DNA from 2 places in the Mediterraneibacter gnavus ATCC 29149 genome. Region 1 is predicted to be linked to the other one. Evidence: riboswitches for the same ligand, from Rfam matches in the RefSeq annotation. Region 1 holds a riboswitch; the other holds the start of a gene.

What was found. Region 1 has a riboswitch for thiamine pyrophosphate ahead of thiC (phosphomethylpyrimidine synthase ThiC). Riboswitches for the same ligand answer to the same signal wherever they lie in the genome.
Region 2: linked by a shared signal. The riboswitch ahead of FXV78_RS03560 (energy-coupled thiamine transporter ThiT) and the one ahead of thiC (phosphomethylpyrimidine synthase ThiC) in region 1 are both predicted to bind thiamine pyrophosphate.

Annotation. Positions count from the first base shown of each region.
Region 1 is NZ_CP043051.1:2,420,053-2,428,129, reverse strand. It holds gene FXV78_RS12015 (sensor histidine kinase) at 1-624, opposite strand, end outside; gene FXV78_RS12010 (response regulator transcription factor) at 629-1,309, opposite strand; gene FXV78_RS12005 (nitrite/sulfite reductase) at 1,513-3,075, shown strand; gene thiC (phosphomethylpyrimidine synthase ThiC) at 3,154-4,458, opposite strand; TPP riboswitch at 4,548-4,657, opposite strand; gene ytvI (sporulation integral membrane protein YtvI) at 4,690-5,847, opposite strand; gene yihA (ribosome biogenesis GTP-binding protein YihA/YsxC) at 5,902-6,522, opposite strand; gene lon (endopeptidase La) at 6,526-8,077, opposite strand, start outside.
Region 2 is NZ_CP043051.1:714,165-722,241, forward strand. It holds gene FXV78_RS03550 (sensor histidine kinase) at 1-593, shown strand, start outside; gene FXV78_RS03555 (response regulator) at 586-1,299, shown strand; gene FXV78_RS17805 (hypothetical protein) at 1,423-1,572, shown strand; gene FXV78_RS03560 (energy-coupled thiamine transporter ThiT) at 1,652-2,317, opposite strand; TPP riboswitch at 2,366-2,472, opposite strand; gene rpoC (DNA-directed RNA polymerase subunit beta') at 2,484-6,149, opposite strand; gene rpoB (DNA-directed RNA polymerase subunit beta) at 6,164-8,077, opposite strand, start outside.

The DNA of each region.
Region 1 (8,077 bases):
CAACAGATTTGCAAACACTTCTGACGTCCACTTTGCATTGTGATAAAGAAACAGATCCGGGATATACCCTGTTTTGATCGGAATCTGTTTCCTGGCAGCCTTTTCATACACCAGATTCACCGCATCCAGAATGGTCTTTCGAATCGGGCACATCGAAACCTCAAAGACCATGACATTCTGTTCCAGCTTCACCATTTTAAACAGAGAATTTAAGATCCATTCCAGTTTTTCACTCTGCGTCTGCATTTTTGCCAGAAACTTTTCTCTTGTCTCCGCGTCCTGGTTTTCTTCCCTCAAGATTTCTTCGTACATCCGGATATTGGCAAGCGGTGTTTTCAGCTGATGAGACATATTGGAGATCAGACTTTTCACCTGCTCTTTTTCCTCTTCTGCCTGAGATACAGACATCTCCTGCATTTCCTGGATTTTGCGGATTTTCCCGGAAAGAGCTGACACTTCGCCTTCCTTCAGATCCGAAACAAGGATCGGATCTCCCTCCAGAATAGATTCCAGCATCCGATCTGTCTCCCGGTATAGTTTTTTCCGCCTGCGATACTCATACATCCCAAACAAAACACCGGACACACATCCTGCTGATAGAATTCCTGTTATGATCGATTCCATACCTTTATCGTTTCTCCTCTTCTCTCCAGATATATCCAAGTCCGTGAACCGTCTGGATCCACTGCGGATTCTGCGGATCTGCCTCGATCTTTCTGCGAAGTCTCCGAATATTGACGGAAACGGTATTCTCATCCACAAACTTTCCGTCTTTGTCCCAGATCCGCTCTAAAATCTGTTCCTTTGACAATATCTGTCCCGGATTTTCCAGAAAATACAAAAGCAGTTTGTACTCGATCTTACTCAGCTCCAGCACTTCTTCCTTGCAGATCACCTGACAGCTGCTTTTGTCCAGACGGATTCCATTGGAGCTGATCCACTGTTTTTCACTCTTTCTGGAGAGCAGCTTTTTGATCCGCGCTTTCAGCACCGCGATAGAAAATGGTTTTGACATATAATCATCCACTCCCATTTCCAGTGCTTTCACCTCATCCAGTTCCGTATCCCTTGCCGTCAGCATCAGAATGAACACATCACTGCTTTTCCGAATCTCACTGCACAGCGAAAAGCCATTTCCATCCGGAAGATTACAGTCTAACAGAATCAGATCGCAGGAAGATGTCTTCCATAGCTTTCGTCCTCTTTCTGCATTTTCCGCTGTCAGGATCTGATAGCCTTCCCCACTCAATGTATACTCCAGCCCTTCCCTGAGATCTGCGTCATCCTCTATGATCAAAATTGTATCCATGTCTATTTCCCCTGTTTTCGTTTTGTCTTTATTATAACAACAGGGAGTGTGGAAATCTATCTTTATTCTCGTTACTGTTCCAAATTTAAATATCCGTAAAGAAAATCAAGACCAATCTCCAAATTCCCCTTGTACTCTCTTTCCCCGTTTATTATACTTAGTACAGAGTTTCTAAACCCATCAAAAAGAAAGGAGCATTTACCATGCTTTCAAAAGATTTATTACAGCAATTTGAAGATAATATCACAAGATTTGATGAAAACATACATGCTTTCGAAAATGGAGAGATTGACCGCCAGACCTTCAAAGGCATCTCCGGAGGCTTTGGAAGCTATGCACAGAAGGAACAAGGATATATGCTGCGTCTTCGTCTTCCGGGCGGTCATATTACAAAAGAGAAATTAAAATTCCTTGCAGACAAAATTTCTGAACATCAGATTCCTCTGCTCAAACTGACTACCTGCCAGACCATCCAGTTTCACGATTTGTCTGCAGACTCTGTTCCGCAGCTTGTTCGTGATGCCTTAAAAGTCGGCATCATCACACACGGCGGCGGAGGCGACAACCCGCGTAATGTCATGGCAAGTCCTCTGACTGGTACCGCTGTGGATGAGACATTTGATGTGTTTCCTTATGCAAAGGCTGCCGGAGAATATCTCCTGACCAAGATGCCGGGACTTCACATGCCCAGAAAACTGAAAGTCGGTTTTTCCAATACCCCGGCGAATGAAGTTCATGCCACATTCCGTGACCTTGGATTTGTAGCCAAAGAAAACGGGACATTTTCCGTTTACTGTGCCGGCGGACTTGGACCAAATCCAAAGCTTGGTGTTCATATTACAGACAATGCAGATCCAAACGAGGTTTCCCTTTACGTCCATGCCATGATCCGTCTCTTTACCACATACGGCAATTATGAGTCCCGCGCAAAATCCAGAACCCGCTATCTGCAGGATACCCTTGGCGAAGAAAAAATCCGGAACTATTTCCTCCAGTTTGTGGAAGACGCGCAAAAAGAAATGACTCCATGGCCTGTAGAACCAGTCCATCCGATTTCCAAATCTGCTGACGGCACTCTGTCCGAAGCACTTCTGACAGAAAAACGGGTACTCCCACAGAAACAGAACGGCCTGTACACGGTTTCTTATCATCCGCTGGGCGGACGGCTTGCACCTCAAAAACCGTCTGAACTGTATGCCGTGATCAAAGAGATGCCGGAAACCGAGCTTCGGATCTCACCGGACGGCACCTTGTATATCATCAATCTGACTGCAAAAGAAGTACCTGCTGTGTTAGAAGCCACAAAAGACGGAGCTGCTTCTTTATTTGAAAGCAGTGTCAGCTGCATTGGCGTTCCAATCTGCCAACACGGACTGCGCAATTCCTATGCACTGTTAGAGTCCTGCATTCAGCGGGTCCGCAAGGAACAGTTCGCCGACAGAGTCCTTCCATGTATCCATATTTCCGGATGTCCTTCCAGCTGCGGAAGCCATCAGGCGGGAAGTATCGGTCTTGTCGGACACTCCAAACGGGTGGATGGAAAAATGGAACCTGCATTCAAATTATTTGTAAACGGAGACAGCGAAGAACCTGGAGCACATCTGGGCATCGAAAAAGGTGTTCTTCTGGAGACTGTAATCCCGGAATTTTTCGCAGCTCTCGGAAAACGAATTGCCGCAGCAGACAGTACCTTTGACGTCTGGTATCCGACTCACGCAGAAGAATTTGATACACTTGCTGCTGAATACGCAGAGAAGACACAATAGCTTCAAAATAAAAACCAGGCAGGATGCCTTCCTTTTTACGGGAACATATCCTGCCTGGTTTTTCTGATTATTCTGTTTCTATAAAATATCAATATGTTCGCCTGCAAGTGCCTTGTTCATACTTCGCACCGCACAGAATTTTCCGCACATGGAACAAGTATCCTCATGTTCAGGCTTTCTCTCATTCCAGATCCGTTTTGCCGTCTCCGGATCCATGGCACACTCCCACTGTGCTTCCCAGTCCAGATTTCTTCTGGCTTGTGCCATCCTGTCATCTGCCTGTCTTGCTCCCCGCACTCCTTTTGCAATATCTGCCGCATGTGCCGCAATCTTAGACGCCATGATTCCCTGTTTTACATCTTCCAGATTCGGAAGAGCCAGATGCTCTGCCGGTGTCACATAGCACAAAAATGCCGCTCCTGCCGATGCTGCCACGGCTCCGCCAATCGCAGAAGTAATATGGTCATATCCCGGAGCAATATCTGTCACAAGTGGTCCCAATACATAAAACGGCGCTCCCTGACAAATGGACTGCTGCACTTTCATATTTGCCTCGATCTGATCCAGAGGCATATGTCCCGGACCTTCCACCATCACCTGAACATCCTTCTCCCATGCCCGCCTGGTCAGTTCGCCCAGACGCACCAGCTCCTCGATCTGGCAGACGTCCGTTGCATCTGCAAGACATCCTGGTCTGCATGCGTCACCGAGTGAAACCGTCACATCATATTCCCGACAAATATCCAGAATCTCATCATAATATTCATAAAATGGATTTTCTTCCCCTGTCATACACATCCACGCAAATACAAGAGAACCACCTCTGGATACGATGTTCATTTTTCGCTTATGCTGCCGAATCTGCTCGATTGTTTTACGCGTAATGCCACAGTGCAGTGTCACAAAATCCACTCCATCCTGTGCGTGAAGACGGACCACATCGATAAAATCTCTGGCAGTCAGCGTATCCAGATCCCTTTGATAGTGGATCACGGAATCATAGATTGGAACAGTACCGATCAGCGCCGGACACTCACTGGTCAGCTTTCTTCGAAATGGAATTGTATTTCCATGAGAAGACAGATCCATGATGGCATGTGCGCCCATCTCAACTGCCTGCATCACCTTCTGCATCTCCACATCGTAATCTTTACAGTCTCTTGAAACTCCCAGATTTACATTGATCTTTGTACGCAGCATCGAACCGATTCCTTCCGGATCAATACAGGTGTGATTTTTGTTGGCACAGATGACAACCTTTCCTTCTGCCACCAGCGGCATCAGCTCTTCGGTCGTCATATGTTCTTTTTGTGCCACGATCTCCAGTTCTTTTGTCACAATCTGTTTTCTCGCTGCTTCCATCTGTGTTGTATAGTTTCTCATATGCATTCCTTTCCATGCCCGCCGCGGAGTATGCAAAAAGCTGCTGCAACGCAAACGCATTACAGCAGCAATTTTTCTTCTCAGATCCTATCACTTTCTCTGTATATCCCTACGTTGGCATTATCCAAATCAGGTTACGGGTTTTAAGCGATCCAGCTTTCTCTCAGCCTGCTTTCTGCAAGCACCCCTTTTTTGTTTCTGTTGATATTATAAACACTCTCATTCTTGGAATCAAGTGTTATCTGAATTTTCTTTTTGCCCTTGAGGAAGCTCTTCGCGAAGTCCCAGTATCCCTTCAACCAGAATCTTCACGTCATCCAGAATATAATCAAATGCACCGGCCTGACACATATTGATCAATACCAGTCCCAACGGAACTGCCAGAATCATACCAAAGACTCCCTTGATCTTATATCCCACATATAAAAGCAGCAGTGTCACCAGCGGATTCATTCCCATGCTGTCACCTACCAGCTTTGGCTGCAAAAGCTGACGCACTACCTGGGAAACTGCATAGATGATCACCAGACCGGCTGTAATTTTATATTCACCGATAAATACGGAGTAAATTGCCCATTGGATCAACGCAGTTCCCGTTCCAAAAAATGGCAGAAAATCCAAAAATGAAATCAAAAATGCAACCAAAACCGCATAATGAATTCCAAGCACAAGAAATCCGGCAAACAGGATCAAAAAAACAACACCCATGATCTTAAACTGCGCCTTGAAATATCCGCCTACTGCATATTTCAGATTATCCATCACCAGGATCATCCTCTTTTCCACAGACGGCGGTGCGATTTTATGAAACCATGCGATCACTTCTTCTCTCTGGATTGTAAAAAAGTAAGCTGCCAGTATCGCAACAATGAAAGAAATCAGATAGGACGGAAGTCTTTTTGCAAAATTTCCCGCAGCCGTCACCGTCGGCTCGCTGATTTTCGAAACAAGATTCCCCATATAAGTATCCAGATTCTCCACTATCGTTGTCCACCCATTCTGCACTCCCCGGGGAAGCCTGCTGAACGCACCGGATAAGGTATTTCCAATCTCACGCATCCCCTCTTCCAGCTGTGCATAAATATCCGGAAAGTTCTGAATCAGATCTGTCACTTCCGCTGCAATCCTGCTGACTGCAAAATATCCCACTAAAACGATCAGCCCAATGACCATGATAACAATCATTGCTGTTCCCAGCTTCTTTACGATCTTCAATCGCTTTTCCAGCCAGTTCACCAGAGGTGTCGCAATGGCAGAAATGATCCAGCCCACAACGAACGGCATGAGAAATCCGATTGCTTTTACGCCCAGGATAATAAACGCAGCCGTTGCCAGTATACTGAACATAAGACTTACCGCCACTTGCCAGTAAGGTCTCTTTCGCTCCATAAAAATCTCCTTCCCGCATCGTGCTTTTCCTGTTTACTCTATCATTCTCCGAAATTATTCTTTCGTTTCATCCTCCAAAAATCTTTCCGGAAACAGATATTCCCGCTCAGCCAGATCCCAGATTTCGTCTCTTCCCTGCTTTGTAACCGAAGAAAACGGGATTACTTTTGTTCCCGGAAGCAGATTCAGACCTGTTTTTAACATCTTCACATGCTTCTGCACCTGACTGCGTTTTAATTTATCCAGCTTTGTAGCAATGATGATCGGCTGAAATCCCTGATCGACGATCCACTGATACATCATCTTGTCATTTGCCGAAGGGTCATGCCGGATGTCGATCAGAAGAAAGACTGCTTTCAACTGTTTTGATGTATGCAGATACCGCTCGATCAGATTTCCCCACTGGATCTTTTCTTTTTCGGAAACCTTCGCATATCCGTATCCCGGCAGATCCACCAGATAAAGTTCCTCGTTGATATTATAAAAATTAATCGTCTGTGTCTTTCCCGGTGTGGCAGAGATCCGGGCATACGATTTTCGGTTCATCAGCGCATTGATCAGGGATGACTTACCCACATTGGATTTCCCCGCAAACGCAATCTCCGGTTTTTCATTTTCCGGCAATTTACTTGTAATTCCACAAACAGTTTCCAGATTGATATTCTTTATTACCATAGTTTACTCCCCTCCGGATATTTTATCCTGATCTTCTGACACAAATGCTGCCTTCAGCACTTCCTCCATATGCTCTACAGGCAGGATCTCGAGTCCTTTTGTGATTTCCTGAGAAAGCTCTTCTACATCTGCCAGATTCTTTTTGGGAACAAGAACTGTTTTTATCCCGGCATTTTTCGCAGCCAGAAGCTTTTCCTTTAATCCTCCAATCGGCAGTACACGTCCGCGCAGAGTCACTTCTCCTGTCATGGCAATATCTGCACGCACCTTTTGTTCTGTGATCGCAGAAAGCATTGCAGTTGCCATGGTGATTCCGGCTGACGGACCGTCTTTGGGCACTGCACCCTCCGGAATATGTACATGGATATCATGTTTTTCAAAAAAGTCATCCGCAATCTGATAATCTCTGCTGACAGAACGGATATAGCTGATCCCGGTCCGTGCCGATTCTTTCATCACATCTCCAAGCTGACCTGTGAGCATGATCTCTCCTTTTCCAGGCATCACATTCACTTCGATCTGGAGGGTATCCCCACCCACACTTGTCCATGCCAGTCCACGCACAATCCCGATCTCATCCGCTGCATTTGCCATCTGATACGTAAACTTCTCTTTTCCCAGATATTTGAACAGATTCTTCTCTGTAATTGTAACACTCTTTTTCCCGGTTGTAAGTATTTCTTTTGCTGCTTTTCTGCAAATATTGCCGATTTCTCTCTCCAGCTGACGTACTCCCGCTTCTTTTGTATAGTTGGATGCAATCTTCCAGACTGCATTTTTGCTTATTTTCAGCTGTTCTTTCTTCAGACCATTTTTCTCCAGCTGTTTTGGGATCAAATGCTCTGTCGCAATATGCAGCTTCTCATTCTCTGTGTAGCTGGTCACCTCGATCACTTCCATACGATCCAGAAGCGGACGCGGAATCGTCTGCAGTGAATTTGCAGTGGCAATAAACAGCACTTCCGACAAATCCAGCGGAACTTCCAGATAATGATCACGGAATTTGTAATTCTGTTCACTGTCCAGTACTTCCAGAAGCGCAGAGAACGTATCTCCCTTATAGTCTGTGCTGACTTTATCAATTTCATCCAGAAGCATCAACGGATTCTTGACACCTGCCTGACGAATTCCATTTGCGATGCGTCCGGGCATTGCTCCTACATATGTTTTTCTGTGTCCCCGGATTTCTGCCTCATCCCGCACTCCGCCAAGTGAAATCCTTACATACGGCTTCTTCAGTGCCTTTGCAAGAGATCTGGCGATCGATGTTTTTCCTGTTCCCGGCGGTCCCACCAGACACAGGATCGGGCTCTCCCCTTTTTTCGTCAGAGAACGTACTGCCAGAAATTCCAGAATTCGTTCTTTGACCTGTTCCAGACCATAATGATCTGCTTCCAGCACTTCCTCTGCATATTTGATATCCTGATTGTCCTTCCCGGCTTTATCCCACGGCATCTCAAGCAATGTTTCAATATAGGTCCGTATCACACCGCTTTCTGCCGGACTGTTCAGTGAGCTTTTAAATCTGCTGATTTCTTTTTTCAGCTTTTCGTTC
Region 2 (8,077 bases), 1.7 Mb from region 1:
AGAATATGTCCGAGCAAGAACGTATGGAGCTGATTTCGAATATTAACGAGGATGCACAGTGGCTGCTGAATATGGTGGAAAACCTGCTCTCTGTAACGAAGATTCAAAATGAATCCAGCAAAGTCAAAAAGTCGCAGGAAATTGTGGAAGAAGTCGTCTCCGAATCAATTGTCCGACTTCAGAAACGCCTTCCTAAAATCCAGATCCGGGTTTCTATGCCGGAAGATTTTCTGATGATCCCAATGGATGCTACTTTGATCGAACAGGTGCTGATCAACTTGATGGAAAATGCCTATGTCCATTCCTCGAGCTCTGATCCCATCGACCTTTTGATCACCGATCAGCCGGACTGTGTCACATTTGCAGTCCGGGACTATGGAATCGGACTGGATCCCGACCAGATCCCTTTTATTTTTGACGGACAGTACAGCTCTGATACCGCTGACGGACACAAAGGAATCGGCATCGGACTGTCTATCTGCCGGACGATCATTCATGCTCACGACGGCGTGATCCACGCTGCCAATCTGGATAAAGGAGCCGAATTCTCCTTTACCCTTCCAAAAGAAAAGGAGAACGCAAACTATGCCTAAATTCACTGTATTGATTATAGAAGACGAAAAAAATATTCAGACCTTTGTAGGAAAGATCCTGAAAAAACAGGATTACCGTGTACTGTATGCGGACTGCGGGAAAGAAGGACTGAATCTGATCCATTCCCAATGTCCAGACGTAATTATTTTAGACCTTGGTCTGCCTGATATGAATGGAAATGATATTATCCAGGAAGTCCGGACCTGGACCAGTACCCCGATCATTGTCATCTCCGCACGAAGTGCCGAAAAGGAAAAGGTTCTCGCATTGGATCAGGGAGCGGATGATTACATTACCAAGCCATTCGGAACCTCAGAACTGCTTGCCCGCATCCGTACCTCCTTAAGACACAGCAACCGCTTATATACTACAGATTCTCTTTATATCCGGCCCTATCGCTACGAAGATCTGGTATTGGATTTTTCCAAACGGGAACTGACCTTAGACAAACAGCCGGTTCATCTGACCCCTATTGAATACAAAATTGTATCCTATCTGGCACAGAATTCCGGAAAAGTCATGACATACGCCGCCATCATTTCCAATGTCTGGGGACCATACGCAGACGACGACAATAAAATCCTGCGCGTCAATATGGCAAATATCCGAAGAAAGCTGGAAAAAGACCCTGCACAGCCTAAATATATCTTTACAGAAGTAGGCGTTGGATACCGAATGCAGGAGGATTCATCAGAAAACGATTAGCAGTAATCTCTTATGCTAAGATTGCGCTAAAAAGGCCTCAAATCTCTTTTCTTTTTATGCCTTTGTCACTAAAATAGAATCTGGTCCGATACAAGGGCAATTTCATTCAAAGGAGTGACAGTAATGGGCAATAATATCGTAATGATACTTTTGATGATCATCGGTGGTTCTGCAGGAATTTTTTCCACACTGTTCATTTTGATCAGTCTGCCGGTAACCATTATCCAAAAATTTATCCGCAAAGCACGTTACGGATATAAATTAACCGATTAACTAATTTTATTAAACCTCTTACCTTATAAAAACAACGACCGTAAAATTCCCGAGAATCTTACAGTCGTTGTTTTTCGCTTTATTCTACTGCTATTTTTTTTACCCGTCCAAGTGCTTTCTGTACTGCCGGAATGGAGATGATCACGATTGTAATCAGTCCTTCTGCCAGAAGGAAACTGTAGTTATATGCGATCGGATATACGGCTGCAAGTGATTTCGGGAAATTGTCCGGCATGTAGTCCATCCAGTACAAATATCCTCCCAGCGCATGAAACGCTCCCCTGGCGAGAACAGCTACGATATAGCCTTTGAGCAGTCCATTCTTTTGCTTTGCAAAGAAACCTGCCACACCAAGTGCTGCGAAAGCCAATACATAATCACAGCATACCTGGAACAGAGAAAGTACGTATGGCTCCTGTAAAAACTGGAGCATTCCATATGTAAATCCAACCAAAATTCCTGTTCTTACTCCATACCAGTTTGCTACCAGCACGATAAAGAGCATGCTGCACAGTGTCACACTGCCGCCCCATGGCAGAGAGAAAATCTTGATATAGGAAGTAATAAAAGCAAGTGCCATTGCCATCGCACAGCACGCAAGCTGTTTCGCGGACATTTTATTTTTTTCTGAATTTTTACCGGCAAAAAACAATGCAATACCAAATACAACGATTCCCAGCACAATACAAATTGCATATCCTGCAGTCGTCAGACCGCCTTCTGCATTTACCATAAAGTTCAACATAAAAAACTCCTCCTTGTTTTCGTGATTGAAAACAAGGAGGAGTTCCTTGTATAAACGAGATTACAGTTCCTACGTTGGCATTATCCAAATCAGGTTATAGGTCGAAGTTCACAACTTCCTCTCAGCCTGTCACACAAGCTCCCCTTGTTATCAATCGTATTTTATTTTATTCTTCGTCCAGAACTACTTCTTCCAAATCTGCTGATTCTGCTGTCTCCACTGCTTCTGTTTCCACTGCATCGCTTTCATCCAGTTCTTCAGCCTCTTCTTCTGCTTCCAGTTCTGTGTTTAACTGAACATCACGGTACTTCTTCATACCTGTACCTGCAGGAATATGTTTACCGATGATGACGTTCTCTTTCAGACCGATCAGGTGGTCCACCTTACCTTTGATCGCAGCTTCTGTCAGGACTTTTGTTGTCTCCTGGAAGGATGCTGCAGACAGGAAGGATTCTGTAGCCAGAGATGCTTTTGTGATACCAAGCATGATCTGTTCACCTGTTGCAGGCTCTTTTCCTTCTGCTTCCATCTGCTCGTTCACTTCGTTGAACTCCAGAACATCTACCATAGTTCCAGGCAGGAATTCGGTATCTCCTCTTTCCTCGATACGAATCTTCTTCAGCATCTGGCGTACAATAACCTCGATATGCTTGTCATTGATTTCTACACCCTGCAAACGGTAAACTCGCTGTACTTCCTGGATCATGTAATCCTGTACGGCACGAAGTCCTTTGATCTTCAGGATATCGTGAGGATTTACACTACCTTCTGTCAGCTCATCTCCGGCCTCCAGATATACACCATCCTGAATCTTGATACGGGAACCGTATGGGATCAGGTATGCTTTGGATTCTCCTGTCTGATCATTTGTTACAATGATCTCACGCTTTTTCTTTGTATCGCTGATTGTTGCCGTACCGGCAAACTCTGTGATAATCGCAAGTCCTTTCGGCTTTCTTGCCTCAAAAAGCTCTTCGACACGAGGAAGACCCTGTGTGATATCGTCACCGGCAACTCCACCCGTATGGAATGTACGCATGGTCAGCTGTGTACCAGGTTCACCGATGGACTGAGCAGCAATGATACCGACTGCTTCACCAACCTGAACGGCTTCCCCTGTTGCCATGTTTGCACCGTAACATTTTGCACAAACACCATTCTTACATTTACATGTAAGGATTGTACGGATCTTCACTGTATCCAGTGGTTCACCGTTTTCGTCAACCGCTTTCTTCATGACTCTTTCTGCACGCTTCGGTGTGATCATGTGATTTGCTTTGACGATGATATTTCCATCCTTGTCTTTCAGATCTTCACAAGAGAATCTTCCTGTGATACGCTCCTGCAGACTTTCGATTTCTTCATTTCCGTCCATGAATGCTTTTACATACATTCCCGGAATCTCTTTTCCTTCTGCCGCACAGTCACTGTCGTGAATGATAAGCTCCTGAGAAACATCAACCAGACGTCTTGTCAGGTATCCTGAATCGGCTGTACGAAGCGCGGTATCGGACATTCCCTTACGAGCTCCATGCGCAGACATAAAGTATTCCAGTACGTCCAGACCCTCACGGAAGTTGGACTTGATCGGCAGCTCGATCGTACGACCTGCTGTATCCGCCATCAAACCACGCATACCTGCAAGCTGTTTGATCTGCTTGTCAGAACCACGGGCTCCGGAATCTGCCATCATGAAGATGTTATTGTATTTATCCAGCCCGGAAAGCAGAGCTTCTGTCAATTTGTCATCGGTTGCTTTCCATGTCTCAACAACTTCTTTGTAACGTTCTTCTTCTGTGATCAGACCACGTTTGTAGTTCTTTGTGATCTTGTCTACAGTATCCTGTGCAGTCTGGATCATCTCCGGTTTCTGCGGCGGTACTGTCATATCAGAAATCGATACGGTCATCGCTGCTCTTGTAGAGAACTTGTAACCAATCGCTTTTACATCATCCAGAACTTCTGCTGTCTGAGTTGCTCCGTGTGTATTGATTACTTTTTCCAGGATCTGTTTGAGCTGTTTCTTTCCTACGTGGAAATCTACTTCCAGAAGCAGTTCGTTTCCATCTACTTCACGGTCTACGAATCCAAGATCCTGCGGAATAATCTCATTGAACAACATTCTTCCAAGTGTTCCATCGATCGTGCCTGTCTTCACCGTTCCGTCCGGCATCTCTCTGGAAACACGGACTTTGATTCTGGAATGCAGTGTCACATATCCATTTTCATATGCCAGGAGTGCTTCGTTTAAGTTCTTAAAGAACATACCCTCACCTGTTGCTCCCGGTCTTTCCTGTGTCAGATAGTAAATACCAAGTACCATATCCTGAGAAGGAACGGCTACCGGTCCACCATCGGACGGTTTCAGCAGGTTGTTCGGTGAAAGAAGCAGGAAACGGCATTCTGCCTGTGCTTCTACTGACAGCGGTACATGGACAGCCATCTGGTCACCATCGAAATCGGCGTTGTAAGCTGTACATACCAATGGATGCAGCTTGATCGCCTTACCTTCTACAAGGATTGGCTCAAACGCCTGAATACCAAGTCTGTGCAGTGTGGGGGCACGGTTCAACATAACCGGATGCTCTTTGATCACTTCTTCGAGCACATCCCAAACCTCCGGCTGGAGTCTCTCTACCATTTTCTTGGCATTCTTAATATTATGAGCAGTTCCGTTTGCCACCAGTTCTTTCATAACAAACGGTTTGAATAATTCAATCGCCATCTCTTTCGGCAGACCGCACTGATAGATCTTCAATTCCGGTCCTACGACGATAACGGAACGTCCGGAATAGTCAACACGTTTTCCGAGCAGGTTCTGACGGAAACGTCCGGACTTACCTTTTAACATGTCTGACAGAGATTTCAGAGCTCTGTTTCCAGGACCTGTAACAGGACGACCGCGGCGGCCGTTATCGATCAGAGCATCAACTGCTTCCTGAAGCATACGTTTCTCGTTGCGTACGATAATATCCGGCGCTTCCAGTTCAAGCAGTCTTCTCAGACGGTTATTACGGTTGATAATTCTTCTGTACAAATCATTTAAGTCAGATGTTGCAAAACGTCCACCATCCAGCTGTACCATCGGACGCAGATCCGGCGGAATGACCGGGATCGCGGAAAGAATCATCCACTCCGGTTTGTTTCCGGATTCACGGAATGCTTCTACAACCTCCAGACGTTTTACGATTCTTGCTCTCTTCTGACCTGTGGCATTGACAAGTCCTGCCTGCAGTTCTGCATATTCTTTTTCCAGATCAATGGATTGCAGCAATTCCTGAATTGCCTCAGCTCCCATACCTACGCGGAATGCTTTGCTTCCCCATTTTTCTTTTTCTTCCTGATACTCTGCCTCTGACAGGATCTGTTTGTACTGAAGGTCTGTCTCCCCTTTGTCCAGTACGATATAAGATGCAAAGTAAAGAACTCTCTCCAGTGTTCTTGGGGAGATGTCCAGGATCAGTCCCATACGGCTTGGGATTCCCTTGAAATACCAGATATGGGATACCGGAGCCGCAAGGGCGATATGGCCCATGCGCTCACGGCGTACAGATGCTTTTGTTACTTCCACTCCACATCTGTCACAAACAACACCTTTGTAACGGATTTTTTTGTATTTTCCACAGTGACATTCCCAGTCCTTACTTGGTCCGAAAATTCGCTCGCAGAAAAGACCGTCTTTTTCTGGTTTTAACGTTCTATAGTTAATGGTCTCCGGTTTTGTAACCTCGCCTCTTGACCATTCCATGATCTTTTCCGGTGAAGCCAGTCCGATTTTGATCGCATCAAAAGTTAACGGCTGATATTGTTGTTCATTATTGCTTGCTGGCATATAAACGGCTCCTCCTATTCTTCATCATCCATGAATTCATCAAATTCCAATTCCATATCAGGAGCGAAATCCTCTTCCTCCTGTGGTTCTACGTTCTCCAGTTCTTCCCCGACGAATTCCTGCTCTGTAAATCCATGTGCTCCGAAAGATTCTTTTTCATCGCGGTATTTCTTTCCTTCGATGATCGAGCGCAGGTCTGTCTCGCCGTAATCTACAGCCTCCATGATTTCCACTTCTGTGTTGTCATCACGAAGTACACGCACATCCAAGGCAAGGGACTGAAGCTCTTTGAGCAGTACCTTGAAGGACTCAGGAATACCTGGTTCCGGAATGTTCTCTCCTTTGATGATTGCTTCGTATGTCTTGACACGTCCTACAACATCATCGGATTTGACTGTCAGGATCTCCTGCAGTGTATAAGATGCACCGTAGGCCTCTAAAGCCCAAACCTCCATCTCTCCGAAACGCTGTCCACCGAACTGAGCTTTACCACCCAGCGGCTGCTGTGTTACCAGTGAGTAAGGACCTGTTGAACGTGCATGGATCTTATCATCTACCAGATGATGAAGTTTTAAGTAATGCATGTGTCCAATTGTTACCGGGCTGTCAAAATATTCTCCGGTACGTCCGTCACGCAGGCGTACTTTACCGTCTCTTGAAAGCGGTACTCCTTTCCACAGCGCTCTGTGTTCACGATTGTCAGACAGATACTGAAGCACTTCCGGAAGTAATTCCTCTCCGTGTTTCTTTTCAAAGTCTTCCCATTCCATATTTACATAATCATTTGCCAGATCCAGCGTATCCATGATGTCATTCTCGTTTGCTCCGCCGAATACCGGTGTTGCAACATTAAAGCCAAGTGCTTTTGCTGCAAGACTTAAGTGGATCTCGAGCACCTGCCCGATATTCATACGGGAAGGCACACCCAGTGGGTTCAGCACGATATCCAGAGGACGTCCATTTGGAAGATATGGCATATCTTCTACCGGAAGCACTCTGGAGACAACACCCTTGTTACCATGACGTCCGGCCATCTTATCACCAACAGAAATTTTTCTCTTCTGTGCGATATAGATGCGTACGGACTGGTTTACTCCAGGTGAAAGTTCGTCTCCGTTCTCTCTTGTAAATACTTTTGCGTCTACGATAATACCATATTCACCGTGCGGTACCTTCAGAGAAGTATCTCTTACTTCACGTGCTTTTTCGCCAAAGATCGCGCGAAGCAGTCTCTCTTCTGCTGTCAGCTCTGTCTCTCCCTTCGGAGTTACCTTTCCGACCAGAATATCTCCTGCACGTACTTCTGCACCGATACGGATGATACCTCTCTCATCCAGATCTTTGAGTGCATCGTCACCGACACCAGGGATATCTCTTGTAATCTCCTCAGGTCCCAGTTTTGTATCTCTTGCTTCTGCTTCATATTCTTCGATATGAACAGATGTATAAACGTCTTCTGCAACGAGACGCTCGCTTAACAGAACAGCATCCTCGTAGTTGTAACCTTCCCATGTCATGAAACCGATCAGCGGGTTCTTTCCAAGAGCCATCTCTCCATTGGATGTAGACGGTCCGTCTGCGATCACCTGTCCGGCTTCCACACGTTCTCCCTTGTCTACGATCGGCACCTGATTGTAGCAGTTGCTCTGGTTACTTCTTAAGAATTTTGTCAGTTTATATGTTTTCTTTGTTCCATCGTCATGTTTGATCGTAATGCTTGTAGATGTAGAGCTCTCTACCACACCAGCTCTCTCTGCAACCATACATACACCGGAGTCTACCGCTGCTTTTACTTCCATACCTGTTCCGACTGCCGGAGCTTCTGTTGTAAGAAGCGGCACTGCCTGACGCTGCATGTTGGATCCCATCAGCGCACGGTTGGCATCGTCATTCTCAAGGAATGGGATCAATGCTGTCGCAACAGAGAA